DNA from 2 places in the Endozoicomonas sp. SCSIO W0465 genome. Region 1 is predicted to be linked to the other one. Evidence: predicted binding sites of a transcription regulator. Region 1 holds the regulator's gene; the other holds the start of a gene.

What was found. The regulator PhoB, encoded in region 1, activates phosphate uptake and scavenging genes when phosphate is short. The targets are predictions, from matches to a motif close to TGTCATANNNNTGTCANA.
Region 2: a site for PhoB is predicted at 1,846-1,863, ahead of MJO57_RS06850 (Na/Pi symporter). Genes of this name have one in related genera too.

Annotation. Positions count from the first base shown of each region.
Region 1 covers NZ_CP092417.1:6,305,942-6,321,186, reverse strand. The annotation lists gene MJO57_RS28455 (alpha-ketoacid dehydrogenase subunit beta) at 1-848, shown strand, start outside; gene MJO57_RS28450 (dihydrolipoamide acetyltransferase family protein) at 970-2,061, shown strand; gene MJO57_RS28445 (PrkA family serine protein kinase) at 2,248-4,170, shown strand; gene MJO57_RS28440 (YeaH/YhbH family protein) at 4,274-5,551, shown strand; gene MJO57_RS28435 (SpoVR family protein) at 5,548-7,050, shown strand; gene MJO57_RS28430 (IS1595 family transposase) at 7,287-8,327, shown strand; gene MJO57_RS28425 (H-NS family nucleoid-associated regulatory protein) at 8,431-8,871, shown strand; gene phoR (phosphate regulon sensor histidine kinase PhoR) at 8,988-10,310, opposite strand; gene phoB (phosphate regulon transcriptional regulator PhoB) at 10,488-11,177, opposite strand; gene ubiA (4-hydroxybenzoate octaprenyltransferase) at 11,375-12,283, opposite strand; gene MJO57_RS28405 (DUF3050 domain-containing protein) at 12,541-13,353, shown strand; gene MJO57_RS28400 (chorismate lyase) at 13,350-13,889, opposite strand; gene MJO57_RS28395 (rubredoxin) at 14,263-14,430, shown strand; gene MJO57_RS28390 (HU family DNA-binding protein) at 14,632-14,904, shown strand; gene MJO57_RS28385 (hypothetical protein) at 15,228-15,245, shown strand, end outside.
Region 2 covers NZ_CP092417.1:1,604,853-1,620,097, reverse strand. The annotation lists gene MJO57_RS06855 (sensor histidine kinase KdpD) at 1-222, opposite strand, end outside; gene MJO57_RS06850 (Na/Pi symporter) at 623-1,795, opposite strand; gene MJO57_RS06845 (AAA family ATPase) at 2,085-3,395, shown strand; gene moeA (molybdopterin molybdotransferase MoeA) at 3,409-4,647, opposite strand; gene MJO57_RS06835 (hypothetical protein) at 5,092-6,372, shown strand; gene mobB (molybdopterin-guanine dinucleotide biosynthesis protein B) at 6,405-6,956, opposite strand; molybdenum cofactor riboswitch at 7,383-7,527, shown strand; gene moaA (GTP 3',8-cyclase MoaA) at 7,516-8,508, shown strand; gene MJO57_RS06820 (aldose epimerase family protein) at 8,793-9,851, opposite strand; gene MJO57_RS06815 (hypothetical protein) at 10,000-10,227, shown strand; RNA gene ssrA (transfer-messenger RNA) at 10,321-10,710, shown strand; gene MJO57_RS06805 (hypothetical protein) at 11,177-12,610, shown strand; gene MJO57_RS06800 (hypothetical protein) at 12,669-12,938, opposite strand; gene MJO57_RS06795 (IS3 family transposase) at 13,041-13,898, opposite strand; gene MJO57_RS06790 (transposase) at 13,910-14,212, opposite strand; gene MJO57_RS06785 (hypothetical protein) at 14,645-15,245, opposite strand, start outside.

The DNA.
Region 1 (15,245 bases):
GAGAAAAATACGGCTTGAAGCGGGTGATGGACACCCCCCTGGCTGAAACCCTCATTGCCGGTATCAGTGTCGGTATGGCTGCCCAGGGGATGAAACCGGTGGCAGAAATACAGTTCATGGGCTTTATCTTTCCGGCAATGGAGCAACTGATCTGCCATGCAGCCCGGATGAGAAACCGGACCCGGGGACGTCTGGCATGTCCTATGGTTCTGAGGGCTCCTTTTGGAGGCGGTATCCATGCACCGGAACACCATTCTGAAAGTACTGAGGCGCTGTTTGCTCATATCCCCGGTTTAAGAGTGGTCATTCCTTCGTCACCGGTCAGAGCCTACGGTTTGCTTCGTGCCGCCATTAACGAACCTGACCCGGTCATCTTCCTGGAGCCAAAGCGTATATACCGTGCCAGTAAGCAGGTCATTGATCCTGCCAGTGACCCGCTGCCACTGGACACCTGTTTCACATTAAAAGTGGGTCAGGATGTTACCCTGGTCAGCTGGGGCGCATCGGTCCGGGAAACCATGGACGCTGCCGACATGCTGGAGAGTCATGGTATTTCTGCAGAAGTGATCGATGTCGCTACCATCAAACCGCTCGATATGGAAACCATTGTGACGTCGGTCAGGAAGACCGGACGCTGTGTCATCGTTCATGAAGCCTGCCGGAGTTTCGGTGTGGGCGCTGAGATTGCTGCTGGCCTGATGGAAAGGGCGTTTGATGATCTCAAAGCCCCTGTTGAACGGGTTACTGGCTTTGACACGACAATGCCCTACTACAGAATGGAAGACCATTATCTGCCACAGGTAGACGATATTGTCAGAGCCTCCGTCAAGACGCTTGCCAGACATTAGCAATGTGGATTATTTCTGATGGACAGGAATCATTAGTCTAATAGCCCTGAGCGGCAAATACCGTCATTGCTGCTGAACTGAGAACAAGCAGTATTTTTATAATAAAAAAAAGGTACAGTCCATGCGCTTTTTTAATTTACCAGATTTAGGGGAAGGTATTCCTGAAGCAGACATTGTCGAATGGCATGTGGGTGAAGGCGATAACATTAAAGAAGATCAGCCTATGGTTTCGGTTGAGACGGCTAAAGCCGTTGTTGAAGTGCCTGCCCCCTGCACAGGAGTGATTGCCCGTCTCTGTGGCCAACCCGGAGACACCATTCTCACCGGCGCTCCCCTGGTTGAGTTTGTCACCGACGAGGAAGATAGCGGCACCGTGGTTGGCAAGCTGGCCAGTGACGATTCCGGCACCCGAAGTGATGAGTCTTTTATTATTGGTTCTCCGACGGATGGCCAGGTTCAACCAGCGTCTTCATCTCAAATGGCTCAACGTGGACTTAAATCACTGGCTGAACAATTTCAGGTAGATCTGGGTGCGGGAACCAATCACAGAAATGCTGCACAACCTGCCATTGCCTATCCACTTGATCATCCTGAGCCACTGAAAGGTGTTCGTAAGCATATGGCTCGCACTATGGCAGAGTCCCATGCCTCAGTTGTCCAGGTAACGTTGTTTGACGATGTGGATATTGATCACTGGGAAGATAAAGAAGACATCACGGTTCGTCTGATTCAGGCAATTGTCAGTGCCAGTGAAGTGGAACCAGCGCTCAATGCCTGGTTTGATGGCGCTTCATTGAGTCGACAGCTTCATGATCACATTGATCTGGGGCTGGCGGTTGATAGTGAAGAGGGGCTATTCGTTCCGGTTATACGACATGTTGCAAAAATGAAAAAACAGCAAGTCCGTGAGTCTATCAATAAACTCAGAGCAGGAGTAAAAGACAGAAGTCTTCCAAACTCAGAGCTTCAGGGCGCAACCATTACCTTAAGCAATTTTGGCGTATTTGCCGGGAAGTACGCCACACCGGTTGTTGTGCCTCCAACGGTTTGTATTATTGGTGTTGGCAGGCTGAGAGAAGAAATAGTCAGTGTTGGTGGAAAACCGGAAAGTCACCGCATATTGCCTTTATCACTGTCGTTTGATCACCGCGCAGCAACCGGTGGTGAAGCAACACGTTTCCTCCATGCAATGATTCAACAGTTGCAGAAGTAGTCAAAAATCCACATGATAAAATTTTCTGGCACTCAAATAGTGCTTGATAAAAGTTATAAAAAAAGTGGTCAAAGTTCTGACTCTGCCGATAGCATCCTTGAGAAGGGTGGGCTTCCAGGTTAGCTATCGGTCAACCGTTCCTGGTAACTGTTTCAGGAAATTAAGCAGACAAAAGCGGGTGAAGGCATGGACATCTTCAATAATTATCAGCAGAGATTTCAATCAACCCAGCAGGAAGAGCTGACCATCGAAGAATATCTGGCACTGTGCAGGAAGGATTCTTCTGCCTATGCCAATGCGGCTGAGCGGATGCTCATGGCGATCGGTAAGCCTGAGATGGTTGATACCTCCAGAGACCCAAGACTCAGTCGTATATTTTCCAATAAATTGATCAAGCGTTATCCGGCATTCCGTGAGTTCCATGGGATGGAAGAAGCGATTGAGCAGATCGTTTCTTACTTCATGCATGCTGCTCAGGGACTGGAAGAGAAGAAACAGATACTTTACCTGCTGGGACCGGTGGGTGGTGGTAAGTCTTCTCTGGCAGAAAGGCTGAAAGCACTGATGGAAAAGGTGCCATTTTATGCCATAAAAGGTTCACCGGTTTTCGAGTCGCCTCTGAACCTGTTCAACCCGGATGAAGATGCTGACATTCTTGAAAAAGAGTATGGCATTCCTAACCGCTACCTGGGTGGCATTATGTCACCCTGGGCAGTTAAGCGGCTGAATGAGTTTGGCGGTGATATCACCCGGTTCAAGGTAGTGAAGCTGTATCCGAGTATTCTCAACCAAGTGGCTGTTGCCAAGACTGAACCTGGCGATGAGAACAATCAGGATATTTCCAGCCTGGTGGGTAAAGTGGATATCCGTCAGCTTGAAGAATATTCCCAGGATGATCCCGATGCATACAGCTTTTCAGGTGCACTCTGTCGTGCCAATCAGGGCATGATGGAGTTTGTGGAAATGTTCAAGGCGCCGATCAAGGTGCTCCACCCGCTGCTGACCGCGACCCAGGAAGGTAACTACAACAGCACCGAAGGAATGGGCGCCATTCCGTATAACGGCATTATTCTTGCTCACTCCAATGAATCCGAGTGGCAGTCGTTCAGGAATAATAAGACCAATGAAGCCTTTATTGACCGGGTGAATATCGTCAAGGTGCCTTACTGCACCCGGGTGACGGAAGAGATTCATATTTATGAAAAGCTTCTGGCTAACAGTTCGCTCAAGGACTCCCCTTGTGCTCCGGATACACTGAAAATGCTGGCAAAGTTTACCGTCTTGTCGCGCATCAAGGAGCCGGAAAATTCCAATGTTTACTCCAAAATGCGGATCTATGATGGGGAAAATCTGAAAGATACCGATCCCAATGCCAAGCCTCTGCAGGAATATAAGGATGCTGCCGGTGTCGATGAAGGTATGGAGGGACTTTCCACTCGTTTTGCCTTCAAGATTCTCTCCAAGGTATTCAACTTTGACCCTACGGAAATAGCGGCTAACCCGGTCCACATGCTGTACGTGCTGGAACAGCAAATTGAGCAGCAGCAATACCCGAAAGAGGTGCATGAGCGTTATCTGCGGTATGTGAAAGAGTTCCTGGCCCCCAAATACATTGAGTCTCTTGGGAAAGAGATACAGACCGCCTATCTTGAGTCCTATTCAGAGTATGGTCAGAACATTTTTGACCGATACATTACTTATGCTGATTTCTGGATTCAGGATCAGGAGTACCGTGACCCGGAAACCGGCGATATTCTTGATCGCTCGGCAATCAATGATGAACTGGAGAAAATCGAGAAGGCTGCCAGTATCGCCAATCCAAAAGATTTTCGTAACGAGGTGGTCAATTTCGTGCTCAGGGCCAGGGCCAATCACAATGGTAAAAACCCAAGCTGGCTCAGCTACGAAAAGATGCGCACTGTGATTGAGAAGAAAATGTTCTCAAATACGGAAGATCTTCTTCCGGTTATTTCCTTCAATGCCAAGGGCAGTCATGAAGACCAGAGGAAGCATAATGAGTTTGTTAAACGCATGGTAGAAAGAGGCTATACCGAGAAACAAGTCAGGTTACTGGCCGAATGGTATATCCGGGTGCGTAAGTCGCAGTAACTGGACTGATGTCCAGGCAGAGTGACCAGTTAACAGGGTGAATGGATAATCGCCCTGTCTGCCCTCTGCTCTGCTTGTCATAAAGGACACAAGGAGCGTGTTCATGAGTATTATTATCGATCGACGGCTGAATGGAAAAAACAAAAGTACCGTCAATCGCCAGCGGTTTCTTGAAAGATATAAGAAGCACATCAAGAAAGCAGTCTCCGATGCTGTGAATAAACGCTCCATTACTGATGTCGTTTCTGGCAGCGAAGTCACTATCCCCCGAAAGGATCTTTCTGAGCCGGTTTTTCGCCATGGACAGGGCGGGCATTATAAGCAGGTTCATCCGGGTAACAAGGAGTTTGTCAGTGGTGACCGCATCAAGCGTCCATCCGGTGGAAGTGGTTCCGGGTCCGGGAAGGGCAAGGCCGGTAACAGCGGCGAAGGGATGGATGAATTCAGCTTCCAGATCAATCACGATGAATTTCTGGAATACATGTTCGATAACCTTGAGCTGCCGAACCTGGTCAGGAAGCAGCTTGAAGATATGACGGAATTCAAGATCCGACAGGCAGGGTATACCACTGCCGGCTCTCCGGATCGCTTGAATGTTGTGCGTTCACTCCGTTCAGCACATGCTCGCCGTATTGCATTATCTGGCGGTGATCGTCGTGAAATACGGGCATTGAAAAAAGAACTCAGGGAGATGGAGGTCAGCCCGGATGAAACCGATCAGCAACGGGTTATTGAGTTAAGAGAACGGATAAAGGCGCTGAATGCCAAGCTGAAAAAACTACCCTTCATTGATGATTTTGACTTGAAATACAACAATATGGTCAAAGTCCCTTCACCCAGTAATAAGGCTGTTATGTTTTGTGTGATGGATGTCTCCGGCTCCATGACTCAGGATATCAAAGACATGGCGAAGCGGTTCTTCATTCTGCTCTATCTGTTTTTACAGCGTAATTACAAAGAGATTGAAGTGGTTTTTATCCGTCATCATACAGCGGCAAAAGAGGTGGATGAAGATGACTTTTTCTATTCAAGAGAAACCGGTGGAACCATTGTTTCCAGTGCCCTGGAAATGACTCGTGATGTGATTAATAAACGGTATAGCCCGGCTGACTGGAATATTTATGTTGCCCAGGCATCGGATGGAGATAACTGGGAAGGTGACTCCAGTGTCTGCACCAAAATTCTGACCGAGCAGATTATGCAAAAGGTTCAGTATTACTGTTATGTGGAAATCACCGACCGTGCTCATCAAAACTTATGGCGTGAGTACCAGAGTGTTGCCGAACAGTTTAAAGATCACTTTGCCATGCAGCAGATCAAATCACCCGGTGATATTTACCCGGTTTTCCGCAAACTGTTTGAGAAAAAGGAAAAGGCATGAGCTGCAAGTTGATCTCCACTGGCCCGGAATGGACCTTTGAACTGATTCAACAATACGACAAAGAGTTGGCTTGCCTTGCTGATCGATTCAGACTGGATACCTATCCGAATCAAATTGAGATCATCAGTTCCGAACAGATGATGGATGCCTATGCCTCAACCGGTATGCCGCTGATGTATAACCACTGGAGCTTTGGTAAACAGTTTCTTCATACCCAGCAGAACTATCAACGGGGCAGGATGGGGCTGGCATACGAAATTGTGATTAACTCAAATCCCTGTATTGCCTATTTGATGGAAGAAAATACCATGACCATGCAGGCATTGGTACTGGCTCATGCCAGCTATGGGCATAACTCATTCTTTAAAGGGAATTATCTGTTTCAAACCTGGACTGATGCCGAGTCCATCATTGATTACCTGTTATTTGCCAAAAGTTATATCGCTGAATGTGAAGAGAAGTATGGTCTCGAAGCGGTTGAAGAAATACTTGATGCCTGTCATGCATTAATGAATCAGGGGGTAAATCGTTATAAAAGGCCCAGACCTTTGTCGGCTGAACAGGAGCAGGCCAGGCAAGCGGAAAGAGCGGAATATATTCAGCGAACATTAAACGATATATGGACAACGATTCCCAAAGTTGAAAAAGAAGAACAGGAGCAGGAAGAGCGATTCCCTGAAGACCCGGAAGAAAACCTGCTCTATTTCCTTGAAAAGAACGCCCCGCTGCTGGAAACCTGGCAGCGTGAGATATTGCGCATAGCCAGAAAAATTGCCCAATACTACTATCCCCAAAAACAGACTCAGGTGATGAATGAAGGTTGGGCCTGTTTCTGGCATTACCACCTTCTGCATGAGCTGTACAATGAAGGGAAAGTTAACGATGGATTTATGCTGGAGTTTCTTCACTCGCACTCCAGCGTTATCTATCAACCGCCTTTTGATAGCCCTCATTACCGTGGTATCAATCCCTATACCCTGGGGTTCAACATGTTTATGGATATTCGTCGTATTTGTGAAAATCCTACGGATGAAGACCGGGAGTGGTTTCCAGAAATAGCGGGTAGCGACTGGTTGGATACTGTTCACTTTGCCATGCAAAACTTTAAGGATGAAAGCTTTATCCTGCAGTTTCTTTCCCCCAAGGTGATGAGGGATTTAAGACTTTTTTCAATTTTGGATGATGAGTCCCGTTCTTATTTGGAAGTGGATAGAATTCACGATGAAACAGGGTATAAAGCGATACGTGAGTCTCTGGCAGCTCAGTATAACCTGGGGAATCGGGAGCCAAACATTCAGGTTTATAATGTCAATATACGAGGTGATCGAATGCTGACACTCCGCCACTATCAGCACCAGGGACGACCATTGGGAAAAGAAACCGATGAGTTGTTGAAACATATACACAGGATCTGGCAGTTTGATGTAGAAATTGAGTCGTTCGAAAATGGATCAGTGACTCAAAGCTGGCAGTGCAGTGAAAATAAGAAGAAAAAATAAAAGTCAAATACCTTATTTGATCTACCAGTATTACTTATACAAATTACTCGTATTAGAGCTGTTAGCCATTTGATCAAAAAAACAACTTGCTTGATTCTGGATAAATAACCAGCCCATTTTTACTATCAGTAATACACATTATTTTTAAAATTTATATAATGGTACTTCCAGGCTAAGTTACCGTTAATGGTTGAATCAGCTAAACTCCCATAAAATCTACGTTGTAGGGGAGTGATATGCAATCTGAACTCTTCCAGAATTTTATTGATTCCATTTCAACATTAACCAGTGAACAGCGAGACATTCTTAACAACTCGCTCCTTAGTACTCAAATAGAGGTTACCGAGGTAGTAGAAACCACTGACTCTGAACCTGTTTACAGTGAATCTATACCCAATAACGATAATGCAACACCTGACGTAGAAAAGAGCATACTTGCCCAATTTGCCGAAAACCCCAGGTGCCCCAAATGCAAAAGCCATAGCGTTGGTCGCTGGGGCATACGAAATGGCCGACAGCGCTACCACTGCAAGACTTGCGACTCAACGTTTAACGCCTTTAGTGGAACGCCTTTGGCAAGGCTCAGGCACCCTGAAAAATGGAACAAGTACCTCGCAGGTATGACTCACTCTATGGTCTTGCGACCAGCTGCTGCTGAGAATGCCATTGACTTGAAAACTGCGTTCCGCTGGCGTCACCGCTTTCTTGAAGTGATTAATAATGATCAAGCAGAAGAGCTTTGTGGCATTACTGAGCTTGATGAAACATTTTTCCGTGAATCCTTCAAAGGGCAAAGAGAAGGCCTTCCACGGCCAACCCGAAAGCGGGGTAATGATCCCAACAAAGCCCGAAAAGTCCCGGTAATGGTGGCTCGGGACCGTAATCGAAATACCGTTGACGGTGTATTAGAAAACGAAAGTGCTAATGAATTGTGCAGGCATTTAAATGGCCGCATATCGATACAGGCCACGGTCTGTGCGGATGCACACCTCGCTCACGAAAAACTTGCTGACAAGCTTGGATTTGTCTTCAAGGAGCTGGTGACATCAGCAGGTCAACATGTTGTTGAAGGCATCTACCACATCCAGACTGTAAATTCTTATCACAGTCATTTAAAACGCTGGATTGGCGGCGTATTCCAAGGGGTTGCAACTCGTTACCTTCCCCATTATCTGGCCTGGAGGCGAGAACTGACGGCAGCAAAAAAATTAACTGTTGGCCGGTTGATCAGCAGAATTACTGAACATTGGTGCTTCCAACCATTAACGGTAACTTAGCCGTACTTCCATCTAAAAATTTCTTGCTGTATAAAGTTCATCGAATCGAACATCTTTATTCCTGAGTAGGAAGTTCTATCAAGACCAAGGAGTCGTAAAGTAGATGAATATCTTTGAAGAAGTTGTGCATCGTCTCAGCAGTAAAACCCGTATACGTTCACTGTTTAAAGATGTACACGCTGAAGATCTGGAGCGTATCATTTCCCGTCTGAACGATGTACTGACTGAGAAGCAGGAAGCTCGTGCCAAAGACGAAGAAAAGCGTAAGAAGAAGCAGGAAAGCGTAGAGGCCATCAAGCAGATTATGGCTGACCGTGGTGTTTCCCTGAATGATCTGGGTCTGGGTAATCTGGAACTGGATGAAACTGCACCGAAGCGTCGCAGAAATATTCAAAAGTACACCTTTGAATACGAGAACGAAGCTGGTGAGCTTATTAAGTGGGAAGGGGCCACTACGGGCCGCCTGCCACGTGATTTCCAGGCTTACCTGGAGCGCACTGGCAAGAAGCGTCTGGACTGCGCTTTGGAACAGATCGAAGAGTAAGCTTTATCAGATCGGTAGATTAAAAAGGGTCTTTCAGACCCTTTTTTATTCTTCATGAGTTTACCTGTCTGTTGGCCAATAAGGTTTAATTTAACCATTTACCAGTAACATCATGTTCACTTGTCTTGCGCTACAATTTGACGACGCTGGCCTGGCTGATTCTCGATAATGGAAATTCTCGATAAGGGAAAGTGGCATATAAACCGGCTGCCTTTGCCTGGATGACTACTGATACTTATACGACCTTCATGTCTTATTAAAACATGTTTGACAATCGCCAGTCCGAGACCAGTCCCTCCGGTTGCATGACTGCGGCTTTTATCCACACGGTAAAAACGTTCAGTTAATCTCGGGATGTGAACAGGGTCAATGCCAACGCCATTGTCTTGAACCATCAGGTGTCCACCTTCCTGATCCTGCCACCATTTCACCTGCACCCTTCCTCCGAATGGGGTATAACGGATAGCATTATAAATCAGGTTAGAAAAGGCACTGCGTAGCTCCATGGCATCACCCGTTAATGAGGCACCATCTTCGCATTCGAGTTGTAACTGGTGTTGATTTTCGCCACTCAATGCTTTGGCGTCATTCATTATTCCTGCAAGCAGGGGCTTGAGCCTGACTGACTGGCTGATTCTTTCCGGTTCAGTCGCTTCAAGGCGTGAAAGCAATAAAAGGTCTTCGATCAGGCGCTGCATTCTGGATGCCTGCTCCTGCATTTGGTCAAAAGCACGCTTAAAGATGGGCGGTGTATCAGGATTCATTGCCATACCATCACTCACCGTCTCCAGATAGCCGGAAATGACCGTCAGTGGCGTTCTCAGTTCATGGGAAACATTGGCAACAAAATCGGTTCTCATGATTTCAAGTTGATGCAATCGAGTGACATCCCTGACCACTAGCAGTCGATTACCCTGACCATAAACAGTAATGGCAATTTGAAGTTGCCGGCTCTCGTGAACGGGTGAATCGATCTTAATTGGCTCTTTGCCGTGACTGTTTTCCATATAACGGGCAAATTTGGGGCTTCTGACCAGATTTGTCAGGGGTTGCCCCTGGTCATCAGGCATTTGCAGGCCCAGTAACTCTCCAGCAGCACGATTCCACCACTCAAGGGAACCACTCTGGTCAGCCATGATGATTCCGTCGTTTAATGCTGCCGTTGACTCCTGGATGCGTTCTATCACGCTGGAAAGTCGTTGCTTTGAACGGTTGTGTTTGCGCTGTATTCTATAAATACCATCAAAAATCTCACCCCATACGCTTGAGCTTTCGGGGGGATCCAGCTCTTTGTGAGCAGCCTCTTCAAGCCATATAAGCAATCGGTGAAGTTGGTGGTGGCTCCAGAAAAGATAGAATAATGTCGCAATAAAAAGCCCCAGAAAAATCTGGTCAGCCAGCCAGCCTGCAAGCAGGCCAATTGCAAGAATTGACACCATTCGACCAGTAAACCAGGATCGGATAGAGCTTGTCACATGTAATTCCGAAGTTTGTTTAGCGGATGACTATTTATCCTGCTCAACTTACCCTGCTCATCCTCTTACTGTTGTCTGAGGATGTCGAGGAAAACAGTTCAGATGTTGTTTTCAGTTACCGCAGCAAAATCTTGAGTCAGGTTATGACTTGGTGGAGAACCGGTAGCCTGTATCTCTAACGGTCTGAATGTAATGCTCATAGCCACTGCCCAGCGCTTTTCTCAGACGGCGAATATGGACATCAACCGTTCTTTCTTCAACGTACACATTGCCACCCCAGACCTGATCAAGCAACTGCCCACGGGAATAGGCACGCTCCTGATGAGTCAGGAAGAACTGCAGCAGCCGGTACTCAGTTGGTCCCATATCGGCAGGGTTACCATCAATACTGACCCGGTGGCTGACAGGGTCGAGTACCAGCCCTTTGACGACGATGGGTGATTGTTCAGCGATACCCTGAGTTCTGCGCAGTACGGCCTTTAGTCGGGCAGCAAGTTCACGGGGAGAGAAAGGCTTGGTGATGTAATCATCCGCACCGGTTTCCAGTCCCTGGATTTTGTGGTCTTCTTCCCCTTTGGCTGTCAGCATAATAATGGGTATTTCTGCTGTCAGCTGGTCACGCTTGAGTCGCCTGGCCAGCTCGATACCAGAGATATCCGGTAGCATCCAGTCCAGCAGGATCAAATCAGGTCTGTTATCAACCACCAATGAGTGCGCCTGTTTTGCATCAGCGGCTTCCAGGCACTGGTAGCCACCCATTTCCAGAGCCATGGCGACCATTTCCCTGATGGGTGCTTCATCATCCACAATTAGAATTGTTTTGCCAGACATGAGAATGCCCCAAGGTTGAATGAGTGCAGATTGCTTTGATAGCTATTTATCTATATGTCAGATATTACAGCGAGGGAATGTTACAGAAAAATGACGCTGAGGAACATTTGATGAAACTTTGGCCAATGCATTTGGAATAGCTCGCATTGGCCTGTGGCTGTTACTCTTTCGTCATAGAGAGTCATCATAGAGAGTCGTCATAGCGAGCAGGCGAAACCGAGAAACAAGGCAGCACCAACCCAGTGATTAGCAAGAAAGGCTTTGAAACAAGGACCCCTTTCCCGGTTGCGGGTTAACCATTGCTGGTGGATAAAGCCCGCAGCGGCAACAACAAGGCTTAAATAGAATGGCCAGGCTAATTGAAGCTGTAACCCGATCATCAGCAGGGCTATCAGGGTAAAAGTCTGGAAGCAGCCAATCAGCAGATTGTCCATTTCGCCAAATAAAATAGCCGTAGACTTAATGCCGATCTGCAAATCATCGTCTCTATCCACCATGGCATACTGAGTATCGTAGGCGACAGTCCATAACAGATTAGCGGTAAACAACAGCCATGTCTGAGTTGTCAACGTGCCGATCTCGGCTGCAAATGCCATGGGGATGGACCAGCCAAATGCAGCACCCAGGACCACTTGAGGCAGATAAGTGTGTCGTTTGGCAAAGGGATAGGCTGAGGCAAGTAGCAGGGCGGCAAAGGATAAATAGATGGTCAGGGTATTGGTGGTCAGTACCAGTAGGAAGGCAACTAAAAACAGGCAGGCAGCGAATACCAGGGCTTCTTTTGGGGTAATTTTTCTGGTCACCAATGGGCGCTGGTGGGTTCGTTTTACCTGACCATCAAAATGTCGGTCAGCGTAATCATTAATAACACAGCCTGCACTTCGAGTCAGAATGGCGCCCAGAATGAAAACCACAAGATTATGAACAGTGGGTGTACCCTCGGCTGCAAGCCAGAGTGCCCAGAGCGTTGGCCATAGCAGTAAATAAATGCCAATAGGGCGATCAAGGCGAGCCAGTTGAATAAAGTCTATCCAGCGTGGCAGATGCTGATCCAGCAGCTCTTTACATTTATTAGCGCCTGTTATTATCGATTGTATAAATTTCATCTGCGCCCTTGGAATTTTGTGGTTTGAAATATAGTCAGGGCCTTCCAGCCGTTAAATTTTGTGCCGATAAACTTCTTGTAAAAAAGAGTATTAGCATCCTGGCTTCCTGATTCCAATGGCTATGTACCATGAAAATGCCGTTCACCCGGATTTCTGTTTTGTCTTCCTGGTTTGCATGATCGGCATTTTCCGTTCATGGCTGATAGTCCTTGTTCTGTCGGCCTGCCAGAGCAAATTGCTTACTGCAGGAGACTATCATGTTTGCAAAAGACTTACGCCCTCTTCAAGAACAACTTTTCAATCACGCCATCTACCAGAAAATTGATAGTCTGGAGAAGTTGTCGATCTTTATGGAAGCTCATGTATTTACAGTATGGGATTTTATGTCGCTGGCGAAAAGATTGCAGCTTGAGTTTACTTCCATGCAGCTACCCTGGGCGCCTGTTCCGGATGTTCGCTCTGCCCGCTTCATTAATGAAATCATTCTCTACGAAGAGACTGATAAGGATCTGAATGGCATACCCATGAGTCATCTGGAAATGTATCTTGCTGCCATGCGTGAAGTATCTGCAGACACCAGTAAAATCGAGCAGGTAATCTATAGCATTAAAACCGGTGTTCCCTGGCAGCAGGCCCTGGTTGTTGCCGAAGTACCGGAATACATTCAGGCATTTGTTTCGGATACGCTGAAGGTAGCCCAATATGGTTCGTTAACGGAAGTGACCAGTTATTTTCTTTTCGGACGTGAAGATGCCATCCCGGGGATGTTTTCTTCCCTGTTGAATCATTGGGACATCCCGCAAGAGTCTGTCCCGGCAATGACCTACTACCTGAACAGACATATTGACCTTGATGGGAATGAGCATGGCCCGGCAGCGGAGGGCCTGCTGAAACAGTGCATTAATGGGAACAAAACGGCAGAGGCATCGGCAGTTGTTATGGCTAAAGAAGCGATCTCATCACGAATCAGGTTTTGGGATGGCCTCGAGAAACAATTGGGTAAAGTCACAGCTGAAGAGCAGCAGGGTTCTGCTCATGAAGCAGAGACTATTTATGAGAATAACGCCTAAAGCTGCTCACGTTCAGGTAGAAAAACCTCACAAACAGAGATAGGTCTTTCCCTCAAATAAAACAGGGATCGTCTGGCCCAGGCGATTTCTGTGGCAAATTCAAAATCAAGGTATGCGTTAAATTGACTGGCTTTCATGTCGGTGACTTCAATCGGTCCGCGGCGCAGGTCGGGCTGACTGAAAATGTATTCACCCAGAGGCCTGTTTTCCAGTGCCAAAAGTGCTCTGTTTTCACCAGACAGACTTGACACAGGTAACACACTTCGGGCGAAAACAACCGGTTGACCTGAGCCAAATAGCAGAACTTCTCTTACGCTGGCATGCTGATCATCACAATTTAGAAAGGCTTTCTCTGATGGCTCAGGTTCCTGCCAATCATGGGAGATGACCCGGACAAAAAATTCATTGTTGTGTATTTGCTTCAGCCGTTGGGTGAGCGAGTGGTGATCCAGTATCATTTCACGAAGTGTGTTGGGAATCGCTTTGGCATCCTGAGCGGGCTGCCAGTTCAGTTCAGCAAAATCAGCAAAGGGCATCTGCAGTAAATCCTGCCTGGAGCCAAATAGTACCAATCGGAAGCACGACTGGAAGTGGCCCAGGATCTATCAGTCCAGTGTTGGGGTCAGTCAGGCAATAAACCTTCAAAACCCTCTACATACCAGTTCATGGAGAGGATATCACCATCATTCAGCGTTGTACCCTCTGAAGCATTATCATCTTTATCTCTATCTTTATGGAACCACACGACGTCTTGATGTGTCTTTCAAAAGTGGTAAATGTTTCTTATGCTGGCAATGTTTAATGTCAATCCTGGTTGATATATTTACCTGCTGAGTTCTTGAGATATTTTTTTGAGCACGAGACATACCAGAAATAAACAGTTTTCATCGGTGTGAGCCGGAGAGAGTTATGAAAAAGTGGCAGTGTATGATTTGTGGTTTTGTTTATGATGAGTCTGCAGGGTGGCCTGAAGATGGCATACCTGCCGGAACAGCCTGGGATGATGTCCCTGATGATTGGCTCTGCCCGGATTGTGGCGCAGGCAAAGCTGACTTTGAGATGATGGAAGTCAGTTAATTTATAGAAAAACATGAATTTCTGACAAAAATCCCGCAAACAGTTGGGCCAGACTATTGCCCTGAAGGCAGTGGTGCTTTAGTCTGTTTTTGTCTGTGAGTGGTAAGCCTGTAGTCAAGAGTTCGTGATGTCCTTGCTCAGGAAGCGAGAACCCTTGATTCAAGGGAAGAAACAAGAACAACAAAACGGAGTGTTTTCTCTATGCGTAAACCCGATCTGGTCAATGTAATCGCTGACGAAGCTGATATCAGCAAGGACAAGGCATCCCTGGCCCTTAATGCCATTCTTGAAGCCATCACCAGTGCCATGAAATCGGCGGACTCGGTAAGCCTGGTTGGCTTTGGTACCTTCGAACAGCGCAGCCGTTCAGCCCGTACCGGGAAAAATCCTCAAACCGGCGAAACCATCCAGATTAAGGCAAGTAAGACCGTTGCTTTCAAGCCAGGTAAAGCCCTGAAAGAAGCTGTAAACTGATAGATATCTATCTGGCCAGTTGCAATCGATGGACTTAATGACGTTTTGCAGGTGGCCACAACCGGTGGTCATAAAATGGTTAGCCTGATGCAGGTTTTACCATTTTCATGAATACTGTTTGCATTGCACAATACTCCAGAAAGCATTTTTCCATTGTCAGCTTTTTCAAGTTGCTCTATGGGAAAGTGTTTTCTTTTACTCTCTATAGAGTATGCTTTTAAGTTGGCAAAACCACATCAATATCAGTACCCCGAAATCCGCCATGAGTCATCTTCTATTAATCTTATTTTAAGTGGTTGACAGTCCACCCAGTGATCTCTAATATGCGCCGCATCGCTGAG
Region 2 (15,245 bases), 2.5 Mb from region 1:
ATACCATTTCATCAGCAGGGTATAGAGTAAAACCGCACTGAACGTCGCCCACCAGCTGTATTTCACCGGGAGCAGTGCTGCGCCAATACAGACAGTTATCAGGCAGGTCGATACCAGTGGATTGGTATAACCACCGCTGAAGAATAAGAGCGTGCTCTGGGAAAGCAGGTCCAGCAATAGTTGAACAAAGAACTCCTGATCGCTGACATTCCTTTTGAACACTTGTAGCCGAAGGATTGTGCCGGTGATCAGGAGAACGTTCATTAAACCGGTCAGGACAAGCCCGATTATCGGGATCTCAAAATAAAAACTGGCCAGGAAAAAGACGATACATTCAAAAGCAATGAGGGTTCCACGCAGCCAGCACAAGCGCTTGAGGTTATCTGCACCGGCTGAGAGGTTCAGTGTTTTGTTCTGGAGCGTTTTGTTCTGAAAAGTCATCATTGAGGCTGCACTGTGCTCACGTATCTGACACTTTAGACTCGGAAGTGCGTTTTTTTATCCCGATCAGTTAATTGAATGTTGAGTAATAACTCTGTTTCAAGGCGTTAACCGATAAAAAAAGACCTGCAATGCATTCAAAGCAGAGCAGGTCCTGTGGTATGTAATGCTATCTCTGCAATCAGGCTGTCAGAAAAATGATGATGCCTGGCAAAATGAAAAAGGCAATGAACAGATAGGCAAAAGCGTAAATTCTGTTCTTAACGGCCAGATCAGAGAGTTTGTCTGCCATAAACAGCGGTATTTCTCTCAGCCACTTGATACCGCAAATCAGAACAACAGCACAGAAGTTGAAGAAGAAATGCACCATGGCGATGGTCAGTGCTGGCAGGGCCGCAGGACCGGTAATGGCGGTGGCAGCCAGCAACGCCGTGATGGTTGTACCGATATTAGCGCCCAGGGTGAAAGGGTACATCTGCCGTACAGTAAACAGGCCATTGGCCACCATCGGTACCATCAGGCTGGTAGTGGTTGATGAAGACTGAACCATCACTGTCATGGTCATACCGGACAGAATGCCGCTGATTGGACCACGGCCAATAGACCTGTGCAATGCATCCTTGGCTTTACCCACCATCACTTTCTTAAGCAGCTTGCCCAGGCGAACCACTGAGAAAAAGATCAGCACAATACCAATAGCAATCATGGCAACGCCAGAAAGCGTGCTGTCCGGCAATACCGATACAAAACCTTTAATAATGTCTTCTGCCGGAGAGGTTAACGGGTCAATAAAGTTCAGGCCTTTCATTGACATATTCTGACCGCCAACCAGCATTCCTGCGACGGAAGAGGAGAGCTTGCTGAGGAAGCCTGTGAACAGTTCCAGAGGCAGAAGAATCAGAACCGCCAACCAGTTGAAGAAGTCATGAACCGTAGAGGCTGCAAACGCCTGCTTGAACTCTTTATGGCAGCGAATATGGCCCAGGCTAACGATGGTGTTGGTAATGGTCGTGCCGATGTTAGCCCCCATAATCATCGGGATCGCCATATGAACAGGCAGGCCACCGGCAACCAGGCCGACAATAACGGAAGTGACGGTACTGGAGGATTGTACGAGCGCTGTCGCCAGTGTGCCCGCCAGTAGCGCCATGATGGCATTGTTGGCAAAGCTGAACAGCTGTGCTGCCGCTTCAGTGCCACCCACCGCCATTTTAAAGCCGGAGCCGATGACACTGACAGCGACCAGCAGAGCATAGATCCACAGAACAACGCGCAGCCAGATACGACCGTAATGGCGCGTGGTCATGGTTTCGAAATCAGCGCCCTGTGAAGAAACGGATGTCATTTCAGACATAGAGAGTGCACCCTGGTGCTTAAAAGTTGATGATAAAAATATCCATTCTTTATGACAGTTTTATGACAGTTTCTTCACAAAACTGACATATGTGCGTCTCATTATGTCAGCAGACATAACCAGTCAGTTTGTTTGACTAACAAATCGTTTAACGAGAGGAGTTTTTTCGCTGAACTGCTGTCCGAATTACCATAAGTATGCATTGAAAGTCAGCGCAGAATGTGAGCCGTTGAATGCAAAACTTATCGCATTAAAAAACCAGAGTTGATTATCTTAAAAGCAGGTCATTATGTTCACACTTTCTTGGCAGTTTGGTTCTGAATGGACCCAGTCTTCACCCCAGACATTTGATCAGACGGTGGATGCCCTGGAAAAACAAATCAGTGAAACGTCTCTGACTAAATGGTTTCTTCGCTCAGTTTCCCTGGTAGCCAGCCTGGAAGCATTGAGAATCAGCAGGCCCTATGTTGGTGATGGCGGAGCGGTAGCCATAACGTTGGGTACTATAGTTTTAAGTCGCGTACTGACCCACAAACTGCTGGTGCAACCAAAAATTAACCGGTTGCGCCAGGAGTATCGCCTGTTAAGCGATCAGCTTGAAAGGCAACAACAGGCCGACTCTGACTCGCTCCAAGAGTTGCGCAATATGAGCGGTGTGGAGAACTTGAAAGCACACGCCGAAAAATTGCAACAAAAAATGATCGTTCGAAAAATGCGAAAAAAAGCCGGCCTTAAGTGCGATGATTTATCCCGGGGTCATATGCTGTTTACCGGCAATCCGGGTACGGGAAAAACCATGTCTGCTCAGATGATAACGCATATTTTGTATGAGCTTGGAATAATTAAGGAAGACAAAATCGTAATGGCAGACCGATCCGGGCTGATTGCGAAGTTTATGGGGGAAACCGCTCTCAAAACCGAGCAGCTGGTTAATTCAGCGAAAAATGGCGTATTGTTCATCGATGAAGCATACAGCCTCATCCAACCTGGTTCTGCTGGGGACTTTGGCCCTGAAGCCCTTGCAAAATTGTTGCTCATGTTGGAAAAACCCGAGGTCAATACCGTCGTCATCATGGCCGGATATCGAAAGCAAATGGAACAATTGATGGCGTCTAATCCGGGTCTTAGATCCAGAATTCCGGTAAAGATCCATTTTGAGGATTACAGTGACGAGCAGTTAATTAAGATATTCCAGTTTATGTGCGTTAAAAACGGTTATCAGCTCGCTGAAGATGCCTTCGATGTTTGCAAAGAAAAATTATCAGATATCCAAAAATATGAGGGTGACCACTTCGCTAATGCCCGGAGTGTCAGGAATTTTTTTGAGCGCGTCCAATTGATTCAGGAGTGTCGGCTCGCTAAAGAAATCGGCGAGCAATCTGATGGTAGCCATGGGACTCCACAGGAGGACTCTTTGACTCCTCAAGGCAACAGCTCTGTCGATCCCGTTGCCGACGATCCCGCTGCCGACGATCCCGCTGCCGATGGTGTTAAACCATTAATGGAGTTGTCAGTATCCGATTTGGAATTGGCTGCAGCGGATTATCAATCTCAGTCTGTATCCCGGGATTCAGGTGACTGGAAAGGCATGTTCTACTGATCAGTTGTTACAATCACTGCAGAAGTTCATCAAACAGCTGCACCTTGACCCGTTCCCCGGCCTGTTTATCGCCATCTTCCTCTGCCAGCACGATATAGCAGTCAGACCCGCTCATCGTGCTGAGCACACCGGACCCCTGATGACCGGTCGACAGGACCTGAAGTTCACCGGATTCATGGTAAACCAGCCTTCCTCTCTGGAAATCCCGACGGCCCGGTCGCTTCCTGAGCTGGGTTTCAGTGGTCAGTGTGAGTTCAATTTTTTGTTCCGGCTGCTGGTTCATCATATGGCGCAATGTTGGCGCAGCCAGCTGCTGAAAGGTGACGGTAGCCGACACGGGGTTGCCGGGCAGGCCAAAGAAGACACTGTTCGGAAGCTGCCCAAAGGCAAAAGGCTTGCCCGGTTTGATGGCCAGTTTCCAGAAGCCGGTTTCCCCCAGCTCATCAAGAATGTCTTTGGTGTAATCGGCATCTCCGACAGAGACACCGCCGGAACTGATCACCGCGTCAGCTTCTCGATCGGCCCTCAGGAAGGCTTCTCGCAGGGCCGCTTTATCGTCAGGAATCTTGCCAAGGTCGATGATGTCGACTGCCAGTTTTTTTAGCATGGCTTTGATAACAAAACGATTACTGTCGTAAATATCGCCCGGTCCCAGTGGTTCACCCGGGAGTTTCAGCTCATCACCTGTTGAAAAAACTGCAACTCTGACTTTTCGATATACTTTGACCTGAGCAATACCCAGTGAAGCCAGCAGGCCAATATCCTGAGGGCGTATTCTCCGACCTGGTGTGAACACCTGAGCGCCTGCCGGAATATCTTCTCCCGCTTTACGGATATTGTTACCCGACTTGACCGGTTTCTGAAGAAAACGAATGCCTTGCTCCGTGGCCTCAGCCTGCTCCTGCATGATAACCACATCGGCACCCGGCGGAATGCTGGCCCCCGTCATAATACGGATACACTGTCCGGCAGGAATCTCCCCCGAATAGGGGTGTCCGGCCAGGGACTGTCCTGCCAGAGGTAAGGTGTCACCGCTTTGCAAATCCTTCACAGCCAGGGCATAACCGTCCATGGCCGAGTTATCATGGGCGGGGACGTTGATAGGGGAGATGATCTGTTCAGCAAGCACCCGGCCCAGGCTCGACTCAAGAGCTACTGTTTCCGTGCCTGATACCGGATTAGTGTCGTTGATTAGCCGGGACAGCGCGACCTCCAGCCGCATTAGCCCATCGGTTGCACAGCAATCACTCATTGTTGATACCACCTGGTGTGAAATGAATAAAAAAACATAAAAACTTTGAGCGGGGAATCTACACTCTTAGTGTTTTCTATGAAAGGTGTACTTATGTTCTCTTCATTCAGATCGGTGGTCATCTCTCTGTCCTGTTTGCTGCCATTGTCTGTACAGGCAACGTGCGGGTCGGACAATAGCTTGGGTTGTAGCGGTTTCGAGTCAGCTGTCGGGGCAACTGCTTCCCACTATCGATGTTCGGATGACGTAGCAACGGGTACGCATGTCTCTGCTTATCAAGATCCTGAGCACCAGTTTTATGGTATGAAGGTTCCACGGGAACACCTGCGTTATCTCAATGAACTGCTGGACTGGGTTGACCGGACAGGGTTGTCTGATCAGCAAACCCGGGCTGCCCAACAGTTCTGAGCTGAACTCGGTGAGCGGGAAAAAGAGGTGCTGGCCATGCTCAATGATCAAAATAGCGTGGCACCGGAAGACGGCAGTTTGCTGCTGTTTTTCTTGAATCATCATGATTCAGCCCTGACTGAACGGCTTCAGCAGCGGCTTGGCCTGCCAGATTCAAGCATCAGTACCGATGACTTTAAACGTCTTTTGCCGTCTTTAAGTGGCAGCAAGAGCGATAACGAAAGCTATAACTTAAGCGGCGATAGCATGTTATTTGAGGTCCCGATCGAAGGCAGGCTCGACAGCGGTGGCAACCTGTACAATTTCACCAAGTATGCACAGCTGGACCCGGGCTGGAGTACCAGTCTGGCTTACTATCTGGGATACCGGATGGGACATATCACGCTGGCACCAGTAGGTGAGCCGGTCACCGTGGATTTCAGTGACCAGGATGATGTATCCGTTCTGGTGGTGGGTGACTGGGGTACCGGCTACTGGGATGACGGGAGCAATCCGTCACCGGCACAACAGGTCATGTTGTCCATGCAACAACACCCGGCAGAAATCACCATTCACCTGGGCGATGAATATTATGCCGGTACCGAGAAAACACTGACTGGCCAGCCTGGTGAAGAGGCCTTTAACTTTACCAGCATCTGGAATCCCGGAACTCCTTACTCATTTGCCCTGGGTTCCAACCATGGTATGTACGATGGTGAAAACGGTCTGCGCTACATTACGCTCAATTCAACCAAGTTCGCCAGCCAGAAGCAGGCCACTACCTTTGCCATTCTGTTGAAAGACTGGGTAATAGTCGGGCTTGATAGTGCCCGCTATGACAATAGTGACCTTTTTCTTAAAGGCGCATTGAACGAAGCCCAGGGCAACTTCCTCCATCAAATGGGGCAAACCGGAAAAAAAGTGATGGTGGTCACCCACCACAACGGCCTGACTCTGGACGGCACGGAACAAAATAATCCGCTCTGGGGTCAGGTTCATGACTACCTGGGCAGAGATCCTGACTACTGGATCTGGGCACACATTCATCAGGGCGCTGTTTACTCGAACCAGTCTGCCGCCGGTTCAACCGTTGCCCGCTGCTGGGGCCACGGCGCCATTCCGGTGGGACGTGCTTCGGTAATGTACCAGTCCGATGGTTCGCTGGTTCCTGAGGTAGCCTACTACAGTGACACGCCTTATCCTGATCCCGATAGAGAACAGGAGCTGCGTATTCTTAACGGCTATGGGCTACTGAAGTTTTCCGGTACCTCTGTAACCGAGCAGATGTTTGATCAACACGGTACGTTACAATGGCAGGATACGCTCAATTTTGATTAATGGTCTGATCCGGTTTTGCTGGCTACAGTCTGTCAACAGCTTGCCGTGTAACTGATCATATAGTCAGCAATATAGTCAGCAATATTTGCCGGGTTGTTGATATCCAGCTCGGCCAGATCCTCTGGCAGTGTGATGCCCGGATTGCCATCCCAGGCGATGGCGATAATATGGGGGTCATCGGTAAACAGGAACGGCTTTTCATAATCACGGCGATGAAGCTCGATTTTAGGGATGGGAGCATCTCGAAAACCTTCCACCAGGATTAAATCCAGCTGATCCTGGTTGAGCAGCTGCAGTTGCTCCTGTAGTTGTCGCTGGTAACCATTTGGGTACTCGGTATAGCAAATAGAGCGGCCAGGCATGCTCAGCACCAGCTGGCTGGCACCGGCATGGCGTAAACGATAACTGTCTTTTGCTGGTGGATCGGGTTCTATTGTATGGTGCGAGGCTTTGACCAGACCCGTTCGCAGCCCTCTGCTACCTAAAATTGGCAGGAGTTTCTCAATAAGCGTTGTCTTACCAGTACCGCTGAAGGCAGCGATACCTATCACCGGGACGGTGGCACTGATTTTTGGGGTCATCATAGAAGGAGTCTTTCGTTTTCTGCTACCTGCTTCTGGCAGGATTCAGGACATGCAATTTCCACAGCCATTGTGCATATGTTTTGCCAGTAAAAAACGATCCAGGGTGCATGCAGCGTAACGTCAACAGGCCATAGTATCTCGGTCGGCCTGCATTTGACCGGTTCAGTGGCTCGCCAATCCGCTAAACGCCGGTAGGACACCGGTGACTTTCATAAAGCAAAAAGTTCATCAGGATAGCAGATTTACTTATGAATCCAAGCAAACAATAGTGTCTGATGTCATGGTTTTTCGAGAAATAAGCAGGTAGGATTCACTTGACTGTTGATAAAACGATCTCAATAGTCCCATAAGCAATATGACTTTTATTTTTTTTAAACAGCCACTTTAACAGCCACGAGAGGCTGGTTAACGTTGTGATTAATTGAATCAACAAGCGAGCGCCGACTTCGGTACCTAATGGGTGTCACCCTATGGACCGGAAGCCGCAGTCAGAGCATGTCACTGGCTGCCAGGGTTGCAGAAGAAATTCTGTGGCCTCCCGCGATTGGAAAGGTGTTCTATGCATTCTTATTTACAAGAGCTGCAGGATCTTCAGGGACGGAAATTCCCTTACTTGCGGCTGTCAGTCACAGACCTGTGCAACTTCCGTTGTAACTACTGTTTGCCTGACGGCTGCCTTGACCATCATCACAGTAAAGCCATAACGATTGACGAAATACGTCGTCTGGTCACCGCTTTTACTGCGGTCGGTGTGGAAAAAATTCGCCTGACCGGTGGGGAACCTACCTTACGTCAGGATTTTTCCGACATTGTCAGAACCATCAAGCAAATCCCCGGCGTAAAGAAGCTGGTCATGACCACCAATGGCTACAAAATGGATCAGCGGGTCAAGGATTGGCTGGATGCGGGTATTGATGCCATCAACGTCAGTGTCGACAGTCTTGACCCGCGAGCCTTTGAGCTGATTACCGGTCATAACCGGCTGCGGGAAATTCTGACCGGTATTCAAAACGCTTTTGATCATGGTCTGCCATCCATCAAGGTTAATGCAGTGGCAATGAAAGGCATTAACGATGATGAACTTGATGCTTTTCTTGGCTGGGTCCGGGACTATCCCATCTCTATTCGCTTTATCGAGTTGATGCAAACCGGGAACAACCAGGATTTTTTTCAGAAGCACCACTTCCCGGGAAAAAAGATTCAGGAACTGCTACTGGAACGCGGTTGGGTAAGAAAAATGCGCCTGGCCGATGCCGGGCCTGCCCAGGAATATTGCCACAGTGATTATGAAGGTACTGTTGGGTTGATTATGCCTTACAGCAAGGATTTCTGTCACGATTGCAATCGACTGAGGGTGACCAGTCTGGGGCAGCTCCAGCTATGCCTGTTTGCTGAGTCCGGCATTGATCTGAGAGATCTTCTGCAAAGTGATGATCAACAGGAAGTGCTGGTGGCTCGAATTCGAGATTCGCTCCGGCTTAAAGAAGACAGTCATTTCCTTGAACAGGGCTGGACTGGCGGAACTCAAAATCTGTCTCAGATGGGAGGCTAGTTAATGCCAGCAGAGCCAGGTAATTTCATTAAACGAAGACTGAGTTAAGGTTTTAGCAAACCGTTACACGGATACAGCACAAACTGGGGCAAATGGCTCAAACGGGAAGATGGAACGTGCCCAATGGGAAAGTATGACAAATAGATTTCCCGGCTATAAACGATCCATTGATGACATCAAGGTTCAGGTCAGACACGTCATATCGAAAAAAATGGAGATTCTTTAAAGCCAGTTGCTGCAGACTTTGATTGCCTGCAGTACCTGACCCATTGCTCAGCACAAAGTTAGATCAAACCAAACCGGAACACCGTTTTTTCCTGATACGTTTCACCAGGATTCAGCTGAGTTATTGGAAACTCAGGACGGTTTGGCGAATCCGGAAAATGCTGGGTCTCCAGACAGAAACCTGCCCGCATGCCATATTGGCGGCCACCGCGTGCAGGCTCACCTGCCAGATAGTTGCCGGTATAGAACTGGACCCCCGGCTGTGTGGTAAGCACTTCCAGGGTTCGGCCACTGTCTGGCTCTTCTACCCGGGCGACAGGTCTCATAGGCCGTTCACTACTTCTCTCCGTCCAGATAACCCAGTTATGATCATATCCTCTGGCCTGCTTCAGCTGCACAAAGTTCTGGTCAATATCCTGGCCAATGGGCTTCATGCACGTGAAGTCCATGGGGGTATTATGAACCGGCTCAATCTCGCCGTAGGGAATGGACGTTTCATCCGTCGGCGTGAACTGGCTGCAGTGAATCTGCAGCTGGTGGCTCAGGCAGTCGTCACTGCCGTTGAGGTTGAAATAGGTATGGTTGGTCAGGTTAACCACGGTGGGGGCATCCGTCGTTGCCCGATACTCAATACCAAGTTCGTTCTGGTTATTCAGGGTATAGGTAACCGCAGCATTGAGTTTGCCGGGGTAACCCTCTTCACCATCTTCTGATTCATAGTAGAGGGACAGTGTACAGAGGCCATCTTTCGTATGTGCTTCTGCCCGCCAGAGATGATGGTCAAACCCAGCTTTACCACCATGCAGATGATTCGGTATATCGTTGCAGGCCAGCTGAAACACTTTACCCTTGAGTTCAAATTCGCCTTTGGCGATACGGTTGGCATAGCGGCCAATAATGGCACCGAAATAAGCGCCGGATCGCTCATAATCCGCCACCGAATCACAACCCAGGGTAACCTCGCCCATATTTCCCGCTTTATCCGGAACACGAATGCTCTGGATAATTCCCCCCATGGTCAGAATGGTGACTTCCATGCCTTGCTGGTTACAGAGCCGGAAGGCATAAACGGGTTCACCGGAGCGAGAGGCTCCAAACACTTCCTGAAAAATCTTCATAAATACGCCATTGCTCTGAAAAACAAATTTCCAACTTTCACGGCAACTTTCACGGCAACTTTCACGGCAACTTTCACAGAAAGTTGAGTGAGGCCTGAGGGCACATGATTATTTGTAACCCTTCGATACGTAAAGAAAAATTTGCATAGTGAGTGGTATCACCAAAGATAGTTATAGTATCAAGAGCTGGTACATCAATTCACTGTCAGACATCATGTTTGATGAGTGTGCATGGAAACTTCGGCTGGAAAGTCTGTCTGCTGGCCTGATGTTTGACGGAATTTGCTCATCCACCCCGGGCCGAATCGATCTGGACGGAAACAAGGCAGAAGAGTGCGGCTGGCTGAAAACGTGGTCGGCTTTATTATCAAATTGATCCGTCTTGTGGTGAATAGAAAGCGTGCTTTAGCCACTGATTATTGTCCAGATATTGCGACGCAGAGCTCTATGCTCTATAAATGTAAGATCTGGGGGCGATTCGGATTCGACGACGGTATCGAACCCTGAGGTGCATGCCGAGGACGTAGTGGTTCTCGTTAATCAAAACACTACAAACCTATTAGTTGCCAAAACTGCAGCTAACGATAGTTCTTACGCTCTTGCAGCGTAATCGTAGCTAAACCCTACGAGCTATCCAGTCTGTCCGGCTCGTCTGCTGGCTGGTTTTTCAGACTGTCATCGTAAGCAGACTCGCCACGATCAGCAGGTCTCTGGCTGACGGGCTAAAACCTGTGGGAATCGCATTGCAGAACCCCGACCACTGGGTCGCTGCAGTGTTAAATATAAAGGTGGATCTAAGCATGTAGAGCCGAAGGCTGAGAGCTGGCGGACGCGGGTTCAAATCCCGCCGCCTCCACCACCAAATCTGACTCAGGCCGACACAGGCAGAGCCAGGCAGATTAAAGGGCGTAAATTCAAAAGTTTACGCCCTTTTTCTTTTTAGGGTTGGTCTGCCTGAGTCTGCCTCAGTCTGCTCAGAAAAGCCCCTTAAACGCCCCCCACCACCCCTCAAACGCCCCTCAAAGTGAAAAAAACACCCCTCAAACACCCCTCAGGATTGGTAGCGACAGACCAGAAAACCAGAATTTGATATAGCCAGAAAGAGCCACAATTTGATATAGCCAGAAAGAGCCACAAAAGAGAGCAGCCACCCAACCAGGGCAGCCCAAAAAGACATGGGTGAAAGTCTCATATTGATCACACCCACAGGCCTTGAGCTACAGCAAACAGACGTAACACCAAATTTTTCAACCTGAATGGAGAGCAGCCAAACACAGCTATGATTCTAACAGCAAACAAAGAGTCAACTGTGAGAGGCCGCTCCGATGGAAGTATGTCAGCCACTAACCAAAGTCGCCAATGATTCCTGTCCTGCTATTGACCAACTGCAGCAAAAACTGACCCTCCTTCGTCAGTCCAATAATCCAATCCAGCATTTTGAGGATCATGAAAACGAGATTCACTCCCTCTTTATTCAGGCGGAGCGAGAAATACTGGCAGAAGAACTGCAAAAATTAGACATCAATAAAGCTTCTATCGAAGTGAATGGGGTCGTGTATCACCAGGCATTACGCAGCTATCAAACCTACCAGTCAGCAGCAGGACCTGTCCGGGTATTGCGCAGCCTCTACCGCAATGCCGGGGATAAGTGCATTGTCCCTTTAGAGCTCAAGGCTGGCGTTGTAGAAGGCTACTGGTTACCAAAGGCTGCGAAGCAAGCAGCATGGATGGTTGCCCAGTTGCCGCCCGCGGACGTAAAAAGCTTACTCGATCTAATGGGGAATATGTCACCCTCAACCAGCTCTCTGGCACGTCTTCCCAAAAAACTCAACGAACAATGGGAGCAGCACCTTGACCCTTTCGAGACCCTTCTCGCGGAGAATCTCACAGTACCGCCTGACGCGGTGACGGTAGCTGCTTCCCTTGACGGTGTGATGCTACCAATGAAAGACGGCAAGCGTCAGGAGAAACGTGAAAAGAGTGTTGCTGATGGCAAACGTACCCGAGGGCCAGCAGGTTGTCAGGAGGCCAGTTGTGGAACACTGTCGTTTTACGATGACCAGGGAGATCGCCTCTCTACGATCAGGATGGGACGAATGCCTGAAAGCAAGAAAGCGACATTGAAAAAATCCCTTTCAAACCTTCTGGATAAGGTGCTTCAGCAAAAGCCAAATCTGACTCTGGTCAAAGTGGCAGATGGAGCCCGGGACAATTGGACATACTTCACCAAAGAGCTACCGGAGGGAGAAGAAATTGTTGATTATTACCATGCGGCAGAACACCTGAAGAAGGCATTTGACCTGGCTTACGGTGAAAATAGCGCGAAGTCCAAAGAGAAATTCAGCACCTACCGACATATCCTGAAGGAGGAGCCGGGTGGGGTTGAAAAAATAATCAAGGCACTGGCTTACCAGCATAGCAAGCATCCCCGCCGATCGAAATTAAAGACAGAGTTAAAGTACTTCAGAAAAAACCGGTTACGGATGAATTATGCAGAACACCTGTCGCGCAACCTGCCCATAGGCTCAGGGGTCATTGAGGCGTCCTGTAAAACGCTGGTTACACAGCGAATGAAGTGTTCGGGAATGCGTTGGCGGTGTCCCGGGGGGCAAGGCATTCTGACACTCAGGTCACTAATTCAAAGTGGTTGGTTCGACTGTGGCTGGATGCTGCTGTCGGTAACGTACCGGGCTAAGGTAAATATGGTCAGTGATAATGTGATTCCATTTTCATCAGGGAAGGGTGATCTTGAACGTTAGTACTCATCAATATGAGACTTTCACCCAAAGACATGGTGAGTGAAACAGAAAGGAAGGATTACTGAGCAGCAGAAAGAGGCTGGTCACCACTGAAGCGAGATTTGGGAACATACTTCTCAGCGGACTTTTCCAGCCAGCCACCATAGTGACGGTTAAGCATCTCTATCCCGGTATGTCCCATCTGATTCGCAATCCACCAAGGATTCTCATTATCCTTGATCAACATATGGGCATAGGTATGTCGGGTTTGATAAGGGTTTCGGTAACGCAGGCCTGATCGCTTGATGGCAGGATGCCAGGCAAACTTGCGAACTTCCGAGTCATTCATCCAGTGTCTTGCTTTCAGCGGGTGATGAAAAACGAAATCACCTTCAAGGAAAGTATGTGCTTTCTGACGCTGTGTAGTGGTCAAGTAAAAATGGACACCTGATTAAGCCGCTTTCCTGAGTTCTTGTTGTTCAAAGTCCACAGGGCTCATGTAACCAAGATAAGAGTGAAGTCTGCGGTTGTTGTAGAACAAAATATAATCAACAACTGTCGCCTCAACATCTGCCCTTGTTTCGAAAATATAATGGTCAGTCCTTTCTCGTTTCATACTGCCAAAAAATCGCTTCGTTACCGCATTATCCCAGCAATTTCCCTTACGACTCATACTGCATATCATGCCGTATTCCCTGAGCTGAGCCTGATAGTCCAGCGAGGCGTACTGGCTTCCCTGATCTGAGTGGTGAAGCACTCCCGAACCAGGCTTACGACTCCACCACGCCATTCTCAAGGCTTCCAGCGGCAGCTCTGTGGTCATGCGCTTGTCCATTGACCAGCCTACTATCTTCCGGGAATAGAGATCCATAACCACTGCCAGATACAGCCAGCCTTCGCGAGTCCATAGATAAGTGATATCAGTCGTATAGACCCTGTTTGCCTCTGTGACAGCAAACTCCCTGTTCAGAAGATTTTCTGCTACCGGAAGCTTATGCTTGCTATTCGTCGTCACCTTGAATTTTTTTGCATACTTCACAACCAGTCCCAAGCGCTTCATCAGTGTTGCTGCTTGATAGCGGCCAATATTGTAACCCTTGCCTTGCAGGGCTTTTGCCATTCTCCGGCTGCCATATGAGCGATCGGAGTCGATAAAAATTTGTTGTGCATCAGAATCCAGGCGGAACTGCTTGGCCAGAGAGTCCTTCTGATGTTCCTGTTGATTCTGCCAGCGATAAAAGCCACTGCGCCCAACCTGCATTACTTTACAGAGCACCTGCACCGGATAGGCCTCCTTCTCCTGTTGTATAAATGCAAATCTTACAACAGGTCTTTCGCGAAGAAGGCCGTCGCCTTTTTTAATATTTCCTGTTCCATTTTCAACTGGCGGTGTTCAGCTTCCAGCTCTTTTATTCGCTGCTGATCAGGCGTCAAAGCTTGCTGCCCTTTGCCTGGAAAAGACATTTCCTTTTTTTCATCCTGTTCCCGTATCCAGCGTCTCAGGTTGCCATCATTGATACCAAGACTTCTGGCAACCTCTGTTACAGCCTGCTTCTGCTCCACTACCATGGCAATGGCTTTACGCTTGAATTCCGGAGAATAATTTTTACGCTGCTTTGTCACTTTCTACCTCGTCACTAACTGCACTATTGTGCTTAACGAGGTGTCCTAAGTCATTAAACCACTTCAAATTGCCTGATGCCAATGCCTTTTTGGAACTGAATGGTATTTTTACACATCAGTTTTACCTCCAAAAAAACATGACTATCGACGTTTATTATAGCTGCTGGCTCATAACGTACGATCAGTGGTAATCAGGATGGAATTTGAGGTGTTGAGAGGCAGCAGCATTGGCGGTGTTGGCATGTCGCAGTTTATGAAAGTGGTGCAAGCTTTATAGCTTGAAACAGATATTAAGCAGTAGTTTTATAAGTAAATTGATATCTGATACCCCCCCGCACATATCATATGTGCGGGGGGATAGTACATTCCCATCTTGCAGAGGCTGATCGCATAAACGATGCCTTCACTTTGGCATCTTCATTCATCAAAAATTTAAGATAGCCGACATTCAGTAGGTTGTTCTTCTGATATTGAGCTTGATAACTGCGAATCATCGCTTGTTCTCGATATTACCTCACGGGCCACATCCAAAGCACTTTTGTTTTCACGGCGGAACTGCTCTAATTCTGATAAACTATAACCGAAGTCACTACAAGCTATTTGAAGGCGGCGAGTTCGATCGCCAGAATCTAAAAAGATAGCAATGTGCTTAAATGTTGAATTTTCAAGTATACCCAGCTCAGGGTTATTAATGTATTGCTCAAGAATTTTTACCTGCCTATCAGGCATCACTCTCTTAGTATTAATTCCTTGAGCAATAAGCTGATCATATCCTGATAGTGAAAGAGCAAAATTTCTACCACTAAATGCATGAATTCGGGCTGCAGATGAGTCAATCGAGTCAAATGTTCTACTGTTGCTAGATTCTTCATTTGCTATCAACTGAACGATAGGTAGGTCGACGAAACCATGCTCAGCTTCACCAACGACTTTAACAATATTATTCTTTGTTAGAAAATCCAAACATCCTATGTTTTCAGTATAGTTTTTGATTAGCATTAATGTAGTTATTTGTTTGTTTTCATCGAAGTCA